3 regions of the Glutamicibacter sp. FR1 genome follow, and region 3 is predicted to be linked to each of the others. Evidence: riboswitches for the same ligand, from Rfam matches in the RefSeq annotation. Region 3 holds a riboswitch; each other region holds the start of a gene.
What was found. Region 3 has a riboswitch for S-adenosylmethionine ahead of ACLQ8T_RS01275 (O-acetylhomoserine aminocarboxypropyltransferase/cysteine synthase family protein). Riboswitches for the same ligand answer to the same signal wherever they lie in the genome.
Positions count from the first base shown of each region.

Region 1: linked by a shared signal. The riboswitch ahead of ACLQ8T_RS04240 (bifunctional o-acetylhomoserine/o-acetylserine sulfhydrylase) and the one ahead of ACLQ8T_RS01275 (O-acetylhomoserine aminocarboxypropyltransferase/cysteine synthase family protein) in region 3 are both predicted to bind S-adenosylmethionine.
Region 2: linked by a shared signal. The riboswitch ahead of ACLQ8T_RS16150 (flavin reductase family protein) and the one ahead of ACLQ8T_RS01275 (O-acetylhomoserine aminocarboxypropyltransferase/cysteine synthase family protein) in region 3 are both predicted to bind S-adenosylmethionine.

Region 1 is NZ_CP178602.1:889,022-894,070, forward strand. It holds gene ACLQ8T_RS04215 (class I SAM-dependent methyltransferase) at 1-537, opposite strand, end outside; gene tpx (thiol peroxidase) at 636-1,133, shown strand; gene ACLQ8T_RS04225 (phosphotransferase family protein) at 1,244-2,089, opposite strand; gene ACLQ8T_RS04230 (CPBP family intramembrane glutamic endopeptidase) at 2,186-2,968, shown strand; gene ACLQ8T_RS04235 (VOC family protein) at 3,066-3,710, opposite strand; SAM riboswitch class IV at 3,883-4,002, shown strand; gene ACLQ8T_RS04240 (bifunctional o-acetylhomoserine/o-acetylserine sulfhydrylase) at 4,095-5,049, shown strand, end outside.
Region 2 is NZ_CP178602.1:3,351,134-3,356,182, reverse strand. It holds gene ACLQ8T_RS16165 (hypothetical protein) at 69-347, opposite strand; gene ACLQ8T_RS16160 (PaaI family thioesterase) at 466-882, opposite strand; gene ACLQ8T_RS16155 (long-chain-fatty-acid--CoA ligase) at 898-2,505, opposite strand; SAM riboswitch class IV at 2,882-2,999, shown strand; gene ACLQ8T_RS16150 (flavin reductase family protein) at 3,094-3,594, shown strand; gene dnaB (replicative DNA helicase) at 4,451-5,049, shown strand, end outside.
Region 3 is NZ_CP178602.1:244,608-249,656, forward strand. It holds gene ACLQ8T_RS01275 (O-acetylhomoserine aminocarboxypropyltransferase/cysteine synthase family protein) at 1-1,324, opposite strand, end outside; SAM riboswitch class I at 1,423-1,534, opposite strand; gene ACLQ8T_RS01280 (histidine phosphatase family protein) at 1,645-2,205, shown strand; gene ACLQ8T_RS01285 (RNA polymerase sigma factor) at 2,321-2,818, shown strand; gene ACLQ8T_RS01290 (methylated-DNA--[protein]-cysteine S-methyltransferase) at 2,800-3,444, shown strand; gene katG (catalase/peroxidase HPI) at 3,532-5,049, opposite strand, start outside.

The DNA of each region.
Region 1 (5,049 bases), 640 kb from region 3:
TGAACCATAGGAGCCTAAATGCCAGTCCGCAAATCGGTGTACGAGCTTCAGCGAGGTTCCTTTGAGAATATCGGTCTGGTCCGTGGGGCCGCCATGGGCGTTGCTGGTAGTCCCAACGATGAGTACTCCATTTGAACGGATCACCCGATCGGCAAAATCGAATACGCTTCGCAGTTCGCCACGTGAAATGAAGGCAGGCACATTTCCGGTCATCAATATGGCGTCGTACTGTTCCGGCAGCGAATGCTCGTTGAGTGTACCCGAGCTCAGCTGGTCGGCTGATAACTGTCTGAACCAGCTACCATCGAATAGGTCTTTTGCTACATCCAGAACTTGGGGCGTTGGATCTACGCCATAGGCATCATGTCCGCAGCGACGCAACGCATTGACGGTATTGCCAATCCCGCAACCGATATCGAGAATTCGTGAATTACGAGGACAGAGCATGTCCGCGAAACGGGCAACTACGTCCAGATCAATCCCGTCCATTGTTTGAGCACGCATTTTCGCCGCGTATGAATCGTAGTTGGGGCCCATATCCACAGTTTTGCATGGATACAGGATCTGAACGACTTGTTTGCGCTAGTAGGCTGAAAAGATAGCTCTGAATTAGGCATTCATGATAGACAAGACCTATGGCTACTACTGCTTTCAAGGGAACCCCTGTACAGACTATTGGTGATCTGCCAGCCGTTGGCTCGCAGGCTCCAGCTTTCACTCTCACCGACACCGGCCTTGCAGATGTCACCAGCGAATCGCTGGCTGGCCGTCGCGTTGTCCTGAACATTTTCCCGTCGGTTGATACCGGCGTTTGCGCTGCCAGCGTGCGTCGCTTCAACGAACTGGCTGCCGGCCTGGAGAACACCACCGTCGTGTGTGTTTCTGCTGACCTGCCATTCGCACTGGGCCGCTTCTGCGGTGCCGAAGGCATCGAGAATGTTACAGCTGGTTCGGTCTTCCGTTCCGACTTCGGTTCGGACTACGGAGTCACCCAGGTCGACGGACCACTGGCTGGCCTGCTGGCCCGTTCGGTTGTTGTGCTGGATGAGGACGGGAAGGTTGTTTACAACCAGATCGTCCCGGAGATCACCACCGAGCCTGACTACGATGCAGCTATCGCAGCCCTGAGCTAAGCAAGCAATGCACCCGATACGGTGCATGAGAGCCCGCCTGACAACATTCAGGCGGGCTTTCTTTACGCTCCAGATGGCTTGCTCATCGGCGGGTCAGGCCAAATTGCTTCCTATCCATTGATTGATTGCGCTGCAGTGAGGATGCGCGGACCAATCTTGCGCATGAGCTTGCCCATCTTCGGGTTGTCCGAGCGCGAGAGCGTATCCGATAACCGTTCAAGGCTCATGAGACCCAACCAGATTTTGGCCCGGTGCGCTTCCTCAGAGTTGGGAGCAATCAAATCCACCATTTCCAAACCATGCCACAGGCTCAGGTACGCGGTGTTCAAGGCAGGGTCCCACGCTGCTGCGAGGTCCCAATCCAAGATGCCAATCAGCTTCTCGTCAATCCAGTGCATGTTGTGGCCAGCCAAATCACCATGCACCAGTCCCGCTGGAACCTGCGCCAGAATATCGAGCTGATCCCAAAGTGCGGTTGCAGGAGCTCGAAGTTCCTCGGGCAGCGCATCGAAGCATTGCTGCTGCCGAGCTTGGGTCCATTCGCCACGGAACGAAAACGGTTTGGCCAGATGAGCGCCGATCTGTTCCAGCGGTACCTCGGCCAATTCCTTCACCAGCTGGCCCAGCACCTTTGGATCCCCGTAATGAGGCTCATGCGCGCTTCCGGGGATGAAGGACATGGCAACTGAGCTGAGCCCGTCGACATGCAGGATCTCGGAGACCGCCACCGGGATCTGATAGTTGAGCTGGCTTTCCAACAACGACAGCAGCTCGACGGTTCGCGGCATCTGTTCGGTCGCCGCTGGCGTGCGCGCCATGCGAATCACCGCCTGCGGATTGCCAATGACCACCTTGTGGAATTGTCCGCCTTCATTCACGGCCGCATCTTCCCACGAAAGATCGGGGCAGAGCTGGCGGGCGATTTGCAGTTCTCCACTGGTGGCAGGACGACTCATTCGTACCCTTCTCGTTCAGCTCGCTGGTGGTCTCACCTTCAGGCTATCGCAGGTTTGCCACGTGGCTACTCAGTACGCGCACAGCCAGATCGGCCTATGATCGAGAACGTGAACGCTGAACAAATTGAGCCGACGGCAACCCGCAGAACCCTCAGGTTCGAGATCATTTTGGTTCTCGCCCTGTCCTTGGGGCAGAGCGCGGTCTACTCGCTGCTGAGCTTTGCGGATAAAGTCACCAGGGCACCGTTGCGTGATCAGACGACATCGCTGAACAACCCGCTGAGCACACGCGAGTTCTTTGATTTCACCTACCAGCTTCTGGACATTGTCTTCGCGCTGGTGCCCGTGGTGCTGGCACTCTATCTGATGAAGCGCACGACCGGCCGAACCATCCGTGACATCGGCTTCGACATGCGACGTCCGGGCAAGGACACGATGCTCGGGGCGGGGCTGTTCCTGGCCATGGGCATCGGGACGCTGGGCGTCTATGCTGCCGGACGGGCACTGGGCGTCACCACAGCACTGTCAGCAGCCAATCTCGGTGATTATTGGTGGAGCGTCCCCGTGCTGCTGCTGTCGGCTGTACGCCATGCAGTGCTCGAAGAAGTGCTGATGCTCGGCTTCCTGTTCACCTATGCCAAGAAGCTGAAGCTGGGACTGTGGAGCACCATTATCGGTTCTGCAGTGCTCCGCGGCAGTTACCACCTCTACCAGGGCGTGGGGCCGATGATCGGCAATATGCTCATGGGCATCGTCTTCGGCTGGGTGTACCAGAAGTACGGCCGGGTGATGCCGCTGGTCATCGCCCACTTCCTGCTCGATGCTATCGGCTTCGTCGGCTACGCGCTGATTGGGCCTGCCATCGGAATCGGCCAGTAGTGCCCGAAGGCCTGCGCCAGCGACTGAAACGCCATTAACGAAAAAGGTAGGTGGGGACGCCATTGTCCCCGCCTACCTGCGTTCGTTTCCGAGTTTCCTACAGCACCACGGTGCCGGACTCGGTTTCAAAGGTTACCGACATGATGCCCGGAGTGCCATTCGGAGCTTCATATTGCATGGTGACAGCTCCCAAATTGACGTTCTGCGGCTGGCCGAGCCAATCCAGCACCCGTTCGCGCGAACCGGCGATGGCTATCTCGCTGATGGCACCAACCGGTTCAAGCGACTTGGACGGATGCAGATCCTCAGTACCGTCATCCCATGAGATTAGGTATGGGCACTGCGGGTCGGCGATCAGGCCCTTGATGCCAATTTGCTGCCAGGTCAGTTCGCGGCCATCAGGGAACTTGCGGTTGCCAGGCACTGACTTGCGGCCCAGGCGGTCTTCGGCGCTGGATAGATCCTCCACCGAGACGCACCAGCCCATCCAGCCACCGCCGAGGTCCGAGCGGGCGCGAACGGCCTGGCCGAAGGGAGCCTTGTCGCTGGCCGGGTGGTTCAGGACTTCAACCACTTCCAGGTACTGGCCATGCTTGAGCGGGAAGATGACATTGCGTGTTCCGAATCGTGGATGCACGCCGCCCTTGACGAATTCCAGTCCCAGGGACTCGGAGATTCTTTCAGCGGTTGGCAGCAGCCCGTCCGGGCCGCAAGCATAACTTACGTGATCTAGCCTCATCATGTGCCCATCATGGCAACATGTGATGCGAGTCTCTACTTAGGCTCCCCTAAGTGCGCTGATGTTATCGAATACTCTGCGGAAAATCTGCGGAATTCGCGAAATATGACCGATTGAGTCCAATGCCGGTCCACTGCGTTGCAAAGATCTTCGGTTTTCGGGCAAACTGATAGCAGGTCATGAGTCCCAGTAACAAGCCCCGGCTTACTGGGCGGCAACCCTCCAACCGCGGTGGGGTGCCCCGGGTGAAGACCTGGCCCTTGAACGCACAAGGCATCAAGGACAAGCGCGGGTTACCCCCTGGAAGTCGTTTCGATACGGTGCTTCCTGTCGGTGTCTTTTCAGCGGCGTACCCCCATAGTCATGAAACGCTATTTGGAGGAAACCATGAGCAACAACTGGTCATTTGAAACCCGTCAGATCCATTCCGGCCAGACCCCGGATCCGACGACCGGAGCGCGAGCTCTCCCGATTTTCCAAACCACTTCCTTTGTCTTCCCGAGCGCAGAGAGTGCCGCTGCCCGTTTCGCGTTGCAGGAACTGGAACCGATCTACACCCGTATCGGCAACCCGACCACCGACGCCGTGGAAACCCGCATCGCTGATCTGGAAGGCGGCGTTGGCGCGCTGCTGCTGTCCTCGGGACAGGCCGCCACCACCTTCGCCATCCTGAACCTGGCCGAAGCCGGCGACCATCTGGTAGCCAGCCCGAGCCTGTACGGCGGAACCCAGAACCTGCTCAAGCACACGCTCAAGCGCTTGGGCATCGAAGTCAGCTTCGTCTCCGACCCGGACAACCTGGACGAATGGCGTGCCGCGGTGCGCCCGAACACCAAGGCCTTCTTCGGCGAAAGCATCTCCAATCCTCGGCAGGACGTGCTGGATATCGAGGGCATCTCGGAGATCGCCCACGAAGCCGGCGTGCCGCTGCTGGTGGACAACACCCTGGCCACGCCATACCTGATCCGCCCCATCGAGTGGGGCGCCGATATCGTGATCCATTCGGCCACCAAGTTCCTTGGCGGCCACGGCAACGCCATCGCCGGGGTCATCGTGGACTCGGGCAACTTCGACTTCGCCAAGGACGCCGAACGCTTCCCGGTATTTAACACCCCGGACGAGTCCTACAACGGCTTGGTCTTCGCCCGCGACCTGGGCGTCAACGGCATCCTCGGCGCGAATCTGGCCTACATCCTCAAGGCACGCGTGCAGCTGCTGCGCGATCTGGGTTCATCAGTGGCGCCGTTCAACGCGTTCTTGATCGCCCAAGGCCTGGAAACCCTGTCGCTGCGCATTGAGCGCCACGGCCAGAACGCAGTGGAAGTTGCCAACTGGCTCGAAG
Region 2 (5,049 bases), 300 kb from region 3:
AGATGCCACCTACCGTACGCCGGTGCTCGCAGAGGGAAAAGCAGTGACGCGGGATTCTCAGGGAACCGTTATGGACCCTGGACCACGGTGACCACGACGGATAGCAGTTGCACAACCAGCAGGCCGAAAGCCAGCGAGATGAGCGCCCATCCAAAGCTCTTCTTCAACGCAGCCACGATGCCTCCCAATAAGCCAAAGGCAGTGGGCAGGAGGAACATCCAGAGTGGTTTTGCCGTCCCCGTGTCTGCCCAGTCAATGAGGGCCAGGGCAGAAGCAAGCGCCAATCCCATCAGTACCCAAGTCCACAGCGGACATTTGCCGACGAGTATATTTGCGGAGACCTTCAATTGCGCACCTTCTTCCCGCCTTTGACAGTACTGCATCTGTGCATTGCGGGCGCACTACATGAAATGCACGCTCACTGTGCTGGACATGAAGCGCATCTTATGAATCTTCTGCTTGACGTCATTCCTTGGGCAAATCCACATTCTGGGTACGAAGCTGGCCACGGGAGAGCTGCTTGCCGGTGGCTTCATCGGTGATGATGACCTCCCAGAGCTGCTGGGTGCGCCCTTGGAACAGCGCGGTGGCGACCACCTGGACCCGCGCCCCGGTGGAGGGGCGCAGGAAGTCAGTGGCATTGTGCACTCCAACGGCGAATTGCCCGCGTTCGGCCACCGCATAGCTGGCGCCAACCGACCCTGCACTCTCGATCATCGAGGCGTACACGCCGCCATGGACCACTCCCCACGGAGTGTGGTGGTTCTCGTCCAATTGCGCGTGGCCGCGTACTTCAGTGGCAGAGATATCATCGAATTCCAATCCGATGCTTTCGCTGAATCGGCTGGTCTTGTCGGGAATCCGTGGTGCTGGCTTATCCAATTAGTGATCCTCGGGCTAGTTCGTCGTGCTGTCTTCGAGCGCCTGGGCGCGCAGAACATTCTTCTGCACCTTACCAGTGGAGGTGCGCGGCAGATCCTGCGGGAAGACGATGGTGCGCGGCACCTTGAATCCGGCGAGCTTTTCGCGGGCGAAGCCAATCAGGGTTTCGGCATCCAAGGTGGATCCGCTGCCGCGGATGACATAAGCCACCGGGCGCTCGCCCCATTTCTCGTCGGCGACGCCGATGACTGCAAGGTCCAGCACTTCTGGGTGCGATGCGAGGGCCTGTTCCACCTCGATGGTGGAGATGTTCTCGCCGCCGGAAATGATGATGTCCTTGGCCCGGTCGCGCACCTGGATGTAGCCGTCCGGGTGCATGACGCCGAGGTCGCCGGTGTGGAACCAGCCGCCATGGAAAGCTTGGGCGGTGGCGGCTTCGTCGCGGTAGTAGCCGATCATGACGTTATTGCCGCGCAGTACGATTTCGCCCATGGTCTGCCCGTCCGCGGGGACATCGTCCATGTTCTCGTCGACAATGCGCGCGGACTCGGCAGTGATCATGCCAACGCCCTGGCGGGCGAGCTTCGCTGCCCGGGCCGGCCCATCGAGCTCATCCCACTCATCCTGATATTCGCACACCGTGTACGGCCCATAGACTTCGGTCAGGCCGTACACGTGGACTACTTCGATGCCCAGATTCTGCAGCTTGGAGATGATGGCCGGGGACGGGGGAGCGCCTGCGGTGGTGATCCGCAATGGCGTATCAAGCTGATGGGCACGGGCTGAGTCGGCGATGATGGAGCAGACGGTCGGGGCGCCGCACAGGTGGGTGGTCCCAAGATTCTCGATGGCGTCCCAGACCGCATTCTCGCGCACGCCGCGCAGGCACAGGTGGGTTCCGCCCGCTGCGGTGACGGCCCATGGGGTGCACCATCCGTTGCAGTGGAACATCGGCAGGGTCCACAGGTAGCGGGTCTTGGCGGTGAAGCCCTGGTGGTGAGCTTCGCCCAAGGAATTCAGGTAGCTGCCGCGGTGCGAGTAGAGCACGCCCTTCGGCTTGCCGGTGGTGCCTGACGTGTAGTTGAGAGTGATCGGCGCCCGCTCGTCGGCAATGGCATAGGGAAGCTTCTCATCCGAGGCTTCTGCCAGCAACTCGTCCAAGGTGGCGTCGACTTGCACTTCGGGACGCGGTCCGGAGTACTGGTCATCGGTGATTTCAATGAGCGCTTCCAGCGTCGGGTTCTCCCGGCGCAGGGTCTTCGTATGCTCCAGCAGCTCGGTGTCGGCAAGCATCAGCTTGGCAGCCGAATGATCAATGATGTACTGCAGCTCGTGGGCCGAAAGGCGGGTATTCAGGGCAATGAGGACGCCGCCAGCCAGCGGCACGGCGTAATGCGCCATGAGCATTTCGGGAGTATTCGGTGCCAGCACGGCCACGCGGTCGCCCGGTTCAATGCGCGCCTTCAGCGCCTGGGCAAAGCGGTGCACGCGTGCTTCGAGTTCCGCGTAGGTGTAGCTGCGAGTTCCATGGATGACGGCGGTCTTCTTCGGATAGGCCTCGGTTGTGCGCTCAAGGAAACGCAGCGGGGTCAGTTCTGAATGGTTTGCCTGAATCTCTACCATGGTGTGGCTATTCCTCAATCGTCAGCGATGGTTACGGAGAACAATAAGAGGGAGTGTGACTCAATGCACTCCATGATCGATAGTACCATGAACCTCAGCGTCATGCGGAGAAACCAAGTTTCATTGCGGTGAGCGGTAGTGAATTCGCGACAGGCCTCCGGTTCCACGGGTAGAGCCGGGTCTTCCGCTGCAACGTGACCGGAGAAGGTCCGTAATGAAAGTTGCGTCGAAGGTCTCGGGCAAGGTGGATTTGGCGAATAAAAGACTGCTAAAAGGTTCATTTCAAGGCATTGGATCGAACGTTTCGTTGAATATTGCGATTTGCGAAGCAAAATGTTTGACGCTGCTTCGTAATCACCCATATTGTTTTAAGCAGAATCAAGAGCATCAGCTATAAGCCCTGGCTTGCTGATCGGCAACCCTCTCAACGGTAGTGGGGTGCTCCAGGTGAGGATTCGGTTCCACGCGAAAACGTGCTGGAACAAGTACCGCACACGGCGTGGAACTCCAACGCTGGCGGCTTCGAGAATCAAGAAGCTCCGGCGTGCGGATTATTGCGCGGTGGGCAAGACCCGAAGGAATCGAGCCATGTCATTGAATCTTGAACTTGACCCGTTGACCCTGCGCAAGGTTTTCGCTCAGCATCCGTCAGGCGTAGCCGCCCTCTGTGCAGAACTGGATGGCGAGAAAACCGGCATTGTGGCTTCGTCATTTACCGTGGGTGTTTCCCTCGAGCCAGCACTGGTGATGTTCGCCGTGCAGAAATCCTCGAATACGTGGCCAAAGCTGCGCAACGCTGGCCGCATCGGCGTTTCGGTGCTCAGCGAACGCAATGAAGGAGTGTGTGCTCAGATCGCGTCGAAGAACGGCGACCGATTCCGCGGGATCGACACCTATTCCTCGGAACAGGGCGCACTGTTCATTAACGACTCCACGCTGTGGCTGGAAACCTCGATTTACAACGAGGTCGAAGCGGGGGATCACTGGGTGATCTTGATGGAAGTCCACGGGCACCGCATCTCGAAGCACTCGCCGCAGATCTTCCACGATTCGCGCTTCCATTCACTGCCGGTCCCCGAGCTCGTCTAAGCTCTTCTGAACTTCCATAGCTTCGGCCAGATCAACATATCGATCTGGCCGAAGCTTTTTTGATTTCGAGGCCTGCGGAATCACTTGATCCCTGTGCCAATCGGAAAATTAGGCGCGATGCCTGTTGATCTCCGGGCACCCCGGCAGCAACCCTGGACTACATGCAGCCCATGCACTGCGGGCAAGTTCGACGTGTAATTGCACTTCCACTGCAGCTGATTGCCGGGGTAAATCGGTGGCAGTGGGCCAAGAGCCCAGTTACGGCTTCAAATTCACGCAACGCCACCTCGGCGACATCAAGTTATCCACGGCCCTGAGCGGTGAAATTCTTGTTGGTTGTGAACTACTTCGGGCTCGGAGCCTTGATAGCGAACATTAATCCGTGGTGACTAAGGGTTTTGCAAATTTAACAGTATCCACAATGTTATCCACAAAACTGTGGATGAAGTGTGGGGAAATGTGAACAAAGGAGCGAAAACCCCGGAAACTGGGCGATTGTGGGTGTTGATAACCTCGATGTGGTTGGCGTGACCTTCAATGAATTAACTTTCTTTCCACAAGTGTGAAAATACAAACAGACTAGTCAATTGATGTTACCGGTGTATAGAGCGGGGTAATCCACAGGGTTCTCCCCAGACTGTGAACAGGTGAGTCCACAGGTAGCGGTGTGTTATCCACATATTCTGTGGATAATGAGGTTTACGCCTGTTAATAACAGCCCTAGTGTTGGCTTCGGGAGAGAAATATCCACAGGCGCTTTACAGCTAAATGTCCGTATCGACTGACATGATGAAGCGTTGCCATGAGGGCAAGGAGAATTTTCCCAGCGGGTCAATAGGGGATGGAAGTGTCTGCAATGAGTGCTGAGCCGGTTTACGAAGGACGGGAATCCGACGCAGGGCGCAAGCCGCCACAGGATATCGAGGCCGAAATGTCGGTGCTCGGCGGCATGATGCTTTCCAAGGATGCGATTGCCGACGTCGTTGAATCCATCCGCGGCACCGACTTCTACCGTCCCTCCCACGAATCCATCTACGAGGCAATCGTTGACCTCTACGGCCGCGGCGAGCCAGCCGATGCGGTCACCGTAGCCGACTTGCTGACCAAGCGCGGCGAAATCTCGCGCGTGGGTGGCGCTGCCTACCTGCACAACCTCATCCAGCAGGTTCCCACTGCGGCGAATGCCGGGTACTACGCAGAAATCGTGCGTGAACGCGCAGTGCTGCGCCGGCTGGTTGACGCCGGTACGCGCATTGTCCAGATGGGCTATTCGCCCGATGGCGAGGTCGACGCAATCGTCAACGAAGCCCAGGCCGAGGTGTACAAGGTTGCCGAGAACCGCAGCAGCGAGGACTACGTGCGCCTCTCGGACATCATCGAAGACACCGTCGACGAGATCGAAAACGCGGCCAACGCTGGCGATGGCATCACCGGCGTGCCCACCGGCTTCTACGA
Region 3 (5,049 bases):
AAGCCGGTGCTTCGAACTGCGCGGCAGAACCGGCGGCAGCTTCCTGCGAAGCGGCCAGCGCTTGGTCCAGATCCCAGAGGATGTCTTCGACGTCTTCCAGGCCCACCGACAAGCGGATCAGATCTTCTGGCACGCCAGCGGAGACCAGCTGCTCGGCGCTCAGCTGCTGGTGCGTGGTGGAGGCAGGGTGCAGCACCAGGGTGCGGGCATCGCCGATGTTGGCCAGGTGGCTGGCCAGCTGCAGCGCCTCGATGAACTTGGCGCCGGCTTCGCGTCCGCCCTTCACTCCGAAGCTGAAGACCGAGCCGACGCCCAGGGGCAGCAGCTCCTTGGCCTGCTCGTGCTGCGGATGGGAATCCAGGCCTGCGTAGTTCACGTAGGTCACGCGCTCATCGGATTCCAGCCAGGCGGCGACCTGCTTGGCGTTGGACAGGTGGTTGTCCATGCGCTGCGGAAGGGTCTCCAGACCCTGCAGCAGCTGGAATGCCGACTGGGCCGGAAGCGACGGTCCGAAGTCGCGCAGCTGCTCGCTGCGCAGCTTGGTCAGGAAGCCGTATTCGCCGAAGTTGTCCCACCAGGAGACGTTGCCGTAGCTGGCTACCGGTTCGGTCATGGTGGGGAACTTGCCGTTGCCCCAGTTGAACTTGCCCGACTCGATGACCACGCCGCCCAGGGTGGTGCCGTGCCCGCCGATGAACTTGGTGGCCGAGTGGATCACGATGTCCGCGCCGTGCTCGATGGGGCGAAGGATGTATGGGGGAGTGAGCGTCGAGTCCACGACCAGCGGGATGTTGTGGCGGTGCGCGACTTCGGCCAGGCCCTTCAGGTCGGCGATGTCGCCGGACGGGTTGGCCACCACCTCGGTGTAGACGGCCTTGGTGTTCTCCTGGATTGCGGCTTCGAAGTCGGCCGGATCGTTGGAGTCGATGAAGGTGGTGTCCACGCCGAAGCGGCGCAGCGAGACATCCAGCTGGGTGATGGTGCCGCCGTAGAGCTTCGAGGAGGCGACAATGTGGTCGCCGGCCTGGGCCAGCGCCGCGAAGGTGACGAATTCCGCGGCCATGCCCGATCCGGTGGCTACCGCGCCGATGCCGCCTTCCAGCGAAGCCATGCGCTCTTCGAAGGCCGCCACGGTCGGGTTGCCGATGCGCGAGTAGATGTTGCCGTACTTCTGCAGGGCAAAGAGGTTGGCCGCATCGTCAGCGTCTTTGAACACGAACGACGTGGTCTGGTAGATGGGCACTGCGCGTGAGCCATGCTCGGCATCGGGGGTGCCTCCGGCATGCAGGGCGCGGGTGCGGAATCCAAACTTGTGATCTGCCATGGTGGCTTGCGACTCCTTGTCGACGGGGGTTTCACGTGCACCGCAGGGCGGGCCGCGATCGAGGCAGGAATCCCGGAATCAATGTCGCTTCCTGCCGTTCTCCAACGGGTAAGCGGCTGCATCGTTTCTGGCGGTAGCACCGTAACCACCGGATGTGGCAGGTTGCTGCGGCGTCATCGAACCAGATCTCTCAGCCGCTCGGGATGGTGTAATAATCTTCGCAACATGACCGTTCGTGACCCAACTATGAGTCGTAACGTTGCGTATCGGGCCTGTGATCGGAGATTCTTCGACATCTATGGCACCGGTAGGCTGGAGCCATGGATACTTCGCTGGTACTGGTTCGACACGGGCAGACCGATTGGAACCTTGCAGGCCGACTGCAGGGGCAAACCGACATCCCGCTGAACGAAACCGGACGCGAGCAAGCTCGCGAGGTCGGGCGCAAGCTCATCGGCCAAGACTTTTCGCTGATTCTGGCATCCCCCTTGGTGCGTGCCCAGGAAACTGCCGTCCTGATCGCCCAGCAGATCGGGGCAGCGACGGGCAACGCAGTTCCGGAACTCATCGAACGCGGTTTCGGCCCGCTGGAAGGCCGGATCATGGCGGAAGTCAGCGACGAGGAATCGGCTGCCGCCGCAGAGCAGGTTGAGCCGCGTGCGCACATCTTGAACCGCGCGGTGCCGGCGCTGATGGGCCTAGCCAGCAAGCATGCCGGGCGCAAGATCATGATTGTCAGCCATGGCGCCACCATGCGCACCATTCGCGACGCCTTGGCAGGAACCAGGCAAGCCCAAGGCGTGGAGAATGGAGAGATTATCGACGTGGATTTGGCCCGGCTCGAGCAGCTCGCCGGTGAATCTGACCTGGTGGCATTCTAGGAATCCGTGCGGCAGCGGGGTGAATGAAAAAATTCTTCATTCGCACCTCACAGAACAGGTGGCCGTTGCGTTTACACGGTGAGGGGCCAGCAGGTCGCGAAATCCCAGGAGAGGCATGCAAGCACCATTCGAGCGGATAGTCCAAGACTATGGACTGAACGTCCTGCGTGTTTGCCGCGCTCTGCTGGATGAGCACCGCGCGCAAGATGCCTGGTCCGAAACCTTCCTCGCCGCGCTCAAGGCGTACCCGCAGCTGCCAGATGATGCCAATGTCCTGGCGTGGCTGGTGCGCATTGCCCGGAACAAGGCCATTGACGAGTTGCGCAAGCATAAGCCGGAGATCCTCATCGGCCAGGACGTGGACAGTCCCGCGTCCGGGAAGAACCGGCCGGATCTGCAGTTGGACAATCTGCAGCTCTGGCACGAGGTGAATCAGCTTCCCGGCAAGCAAAGGCAGGTCGTGGCCTATCGGTACCTCGGCGGGATGAGCTACGCGCAAATTGCCGAAATCCTTTCGGGCAGCGAAGCCGCTGCCCGCAGGGCCGGTGCCGACGGGATCAAGAACCTGCGGGTCCGGCTCGACGACCAGGAACTATGGCGGGAGCAGCCATGAACGAAAAAAATTATCAGCAGCAGGCGACGGCCGCTGAAATGCAAACCCTCGACGCGCTGCAAGGCCAGCTCGCTGAAAAAGCCCGGGCGCTTGAACTTGTCGATGTCGCCTATCGGGTGGTCGACAGCCCAGTGGGTTCATTGCTGCTGGCCAGCAGCGATGCCGGGCTGGTGCGGGTGGCATTCGAGTCCGAGGGCCATGACCGCATACTTGAGCTGCTCTCGGAAAAGCTCAGCCCGCGCATCCTGCGCGACAAGTCGAGCCTGGATGGGACCGCCCGGCAGCTCGATGAGTACTTCGCGGGCACACGGCACAGTTTCGAGCTCCCGGTGGACCTGCAGCTCTCGACGCGGTTCCGCCGCCAGGTGCAGCTTCAACTGGAACATATCGATTACGGCCAGACCCGCAGCTACGCCCAACTCGCGCAGCAAATCGGCAAGCCGAAGGCAGTGCGGGCCGTCGGCTCAGCCTGCGCCACCAACCCGATTCCCATCGTGCTGCCCTGCCACCGGGTGCTGCGCACCGATGGCTCATTGGGCGGCTATCTGGGAGGACTGCAAGCCAAGACGGAGCTGCTGAAACTTGAAAACCCGGACTTCGCAGGCAGCGCGGCGACGCTTTTTTAACTGCCCATAGCCGGATTAAGCAAGTGCTGGGCTGTTGCTCCCCATCAGGGGAGCAACAGCCCAGCACTATCTGCCAGAAGTTAGCGGCTACTTGGTCAGCAGTTCGAAGCGATCCGCGTCCATGAGCTTGGCCCATGCAGTAGCGAAGTCCTTGACGAACTTCTCCTTGGCGTCGTCCGAGGCGTAAACTTCGGCGAGAGCACGCAGTTCCGAGTTGGAGCCGAAGACCAGGTCCACGCGGCTGCCGGTCCAACGGCCGTCGGTGGTGGTGTAGGTCTGTTCGTCAGCCGACGGGGTCCACTCCAAGCCGAGTTCCAGCAGGTTCGCGAAGTAGTCGTTGGTCAGAGCGCCCGGGGTGTCGGTGAAGACGCCCTTGTTCGAGCCATCCCAGTTGTTGCCGATGACACGCAGGCCGCCGAGCAGCACGGTCATCTCAGGAGCCGACAGGCCCAGCAGGTTCGCGCGGTCGATCAGCAGGTACTCGCTAGGCAAGTTCAGGAAACCGGAGTCGTAGTTGCGGAAGCCGTCAGCGACTGGCTCCAGCCAAGCGAACTGCTCCACGTCGGTCTGCTCCTGGGTTGCGTCAACGCGACCCGGGGTGAATGGAACCTCGACTTGCTGTCCGGCTGCCAGGGCAGCCTGCTCAACACCGACGTTGCCGGCCAAGACCACAACATCGGCGAAGGATGCCTTGATCTCGGAGGTGGCGTTGAACTGGTCAACGATTTCCTCGAGCTTGGCGATTACTGGCTTCAGCTGCTCCGGCTGGTTCACTGACCAGGAAACCTGCGGCTCCAGGCGGATGCGGCCGCCGTTTGCGCCGCCGCGCTTATCCGAAGAACGGAAGGTCGCTGCGGCCTTCCACGCGGTGGAAACCAGCTGCTGCACCGAAAGGCCAGCGTCGTTGATCAGGGACTTCAGCTCGGCGATTTCCTTGGCACCCAGGGTGATTTCTGGAGCAGCCGGCAGCGGATCCTGCCAGAGCAGGTCCTCGGCTGGAACCTCTGGGCCGAAGTAGCGGGACTTCGGGCCCATGTCGCGGTGGGTCAGCTTGAACCAGGCGCGGGCGAAAGCGTCGGCGAACTTGTCCGGGTTCTCCTTGAAGTTCTTGGAGATCGGACCGTAAATCGGATCAAAGCGCAGTGCCAGGTCGCTGGTCAGCATGCGCGGTTCGCGCTTCTCCAAGGTGTCGAACGCAGGCTGAACCAGGCCGGCTCCGCCGCCGTTGACCGGGCGCCACTGCTTAGCACCTGCTGGCGACTCGAACAGTTCCCACTCGTAAGCGAACAGGATGTGGAAGAACTCGTTGTCCCAACGGGTTGGGTGGTAGGTCCAGGTCACTTCCAGACCGGAGGACACGGTGTCTGCACCCTTGCCGGTGCCGTGGCCGTTCTTCCAACCCAGGCCCTGCATTTCCAGCGGAGCTGCTTCTGGATCCGGACCGATCTTGTCATCGGCGTGGGCGCCGTGGGTCTTGCCGAAGGTGTGGCCGCCAGCGATCAGCGCTACGGTCTCTTCGTCATTCATACCCATGCGGCGGAAGGTTTCGCGGATGTCGATGGCCGAAGCCAGCGGATCCGGGTTGCCGTCTGGACCTTCAGGGTT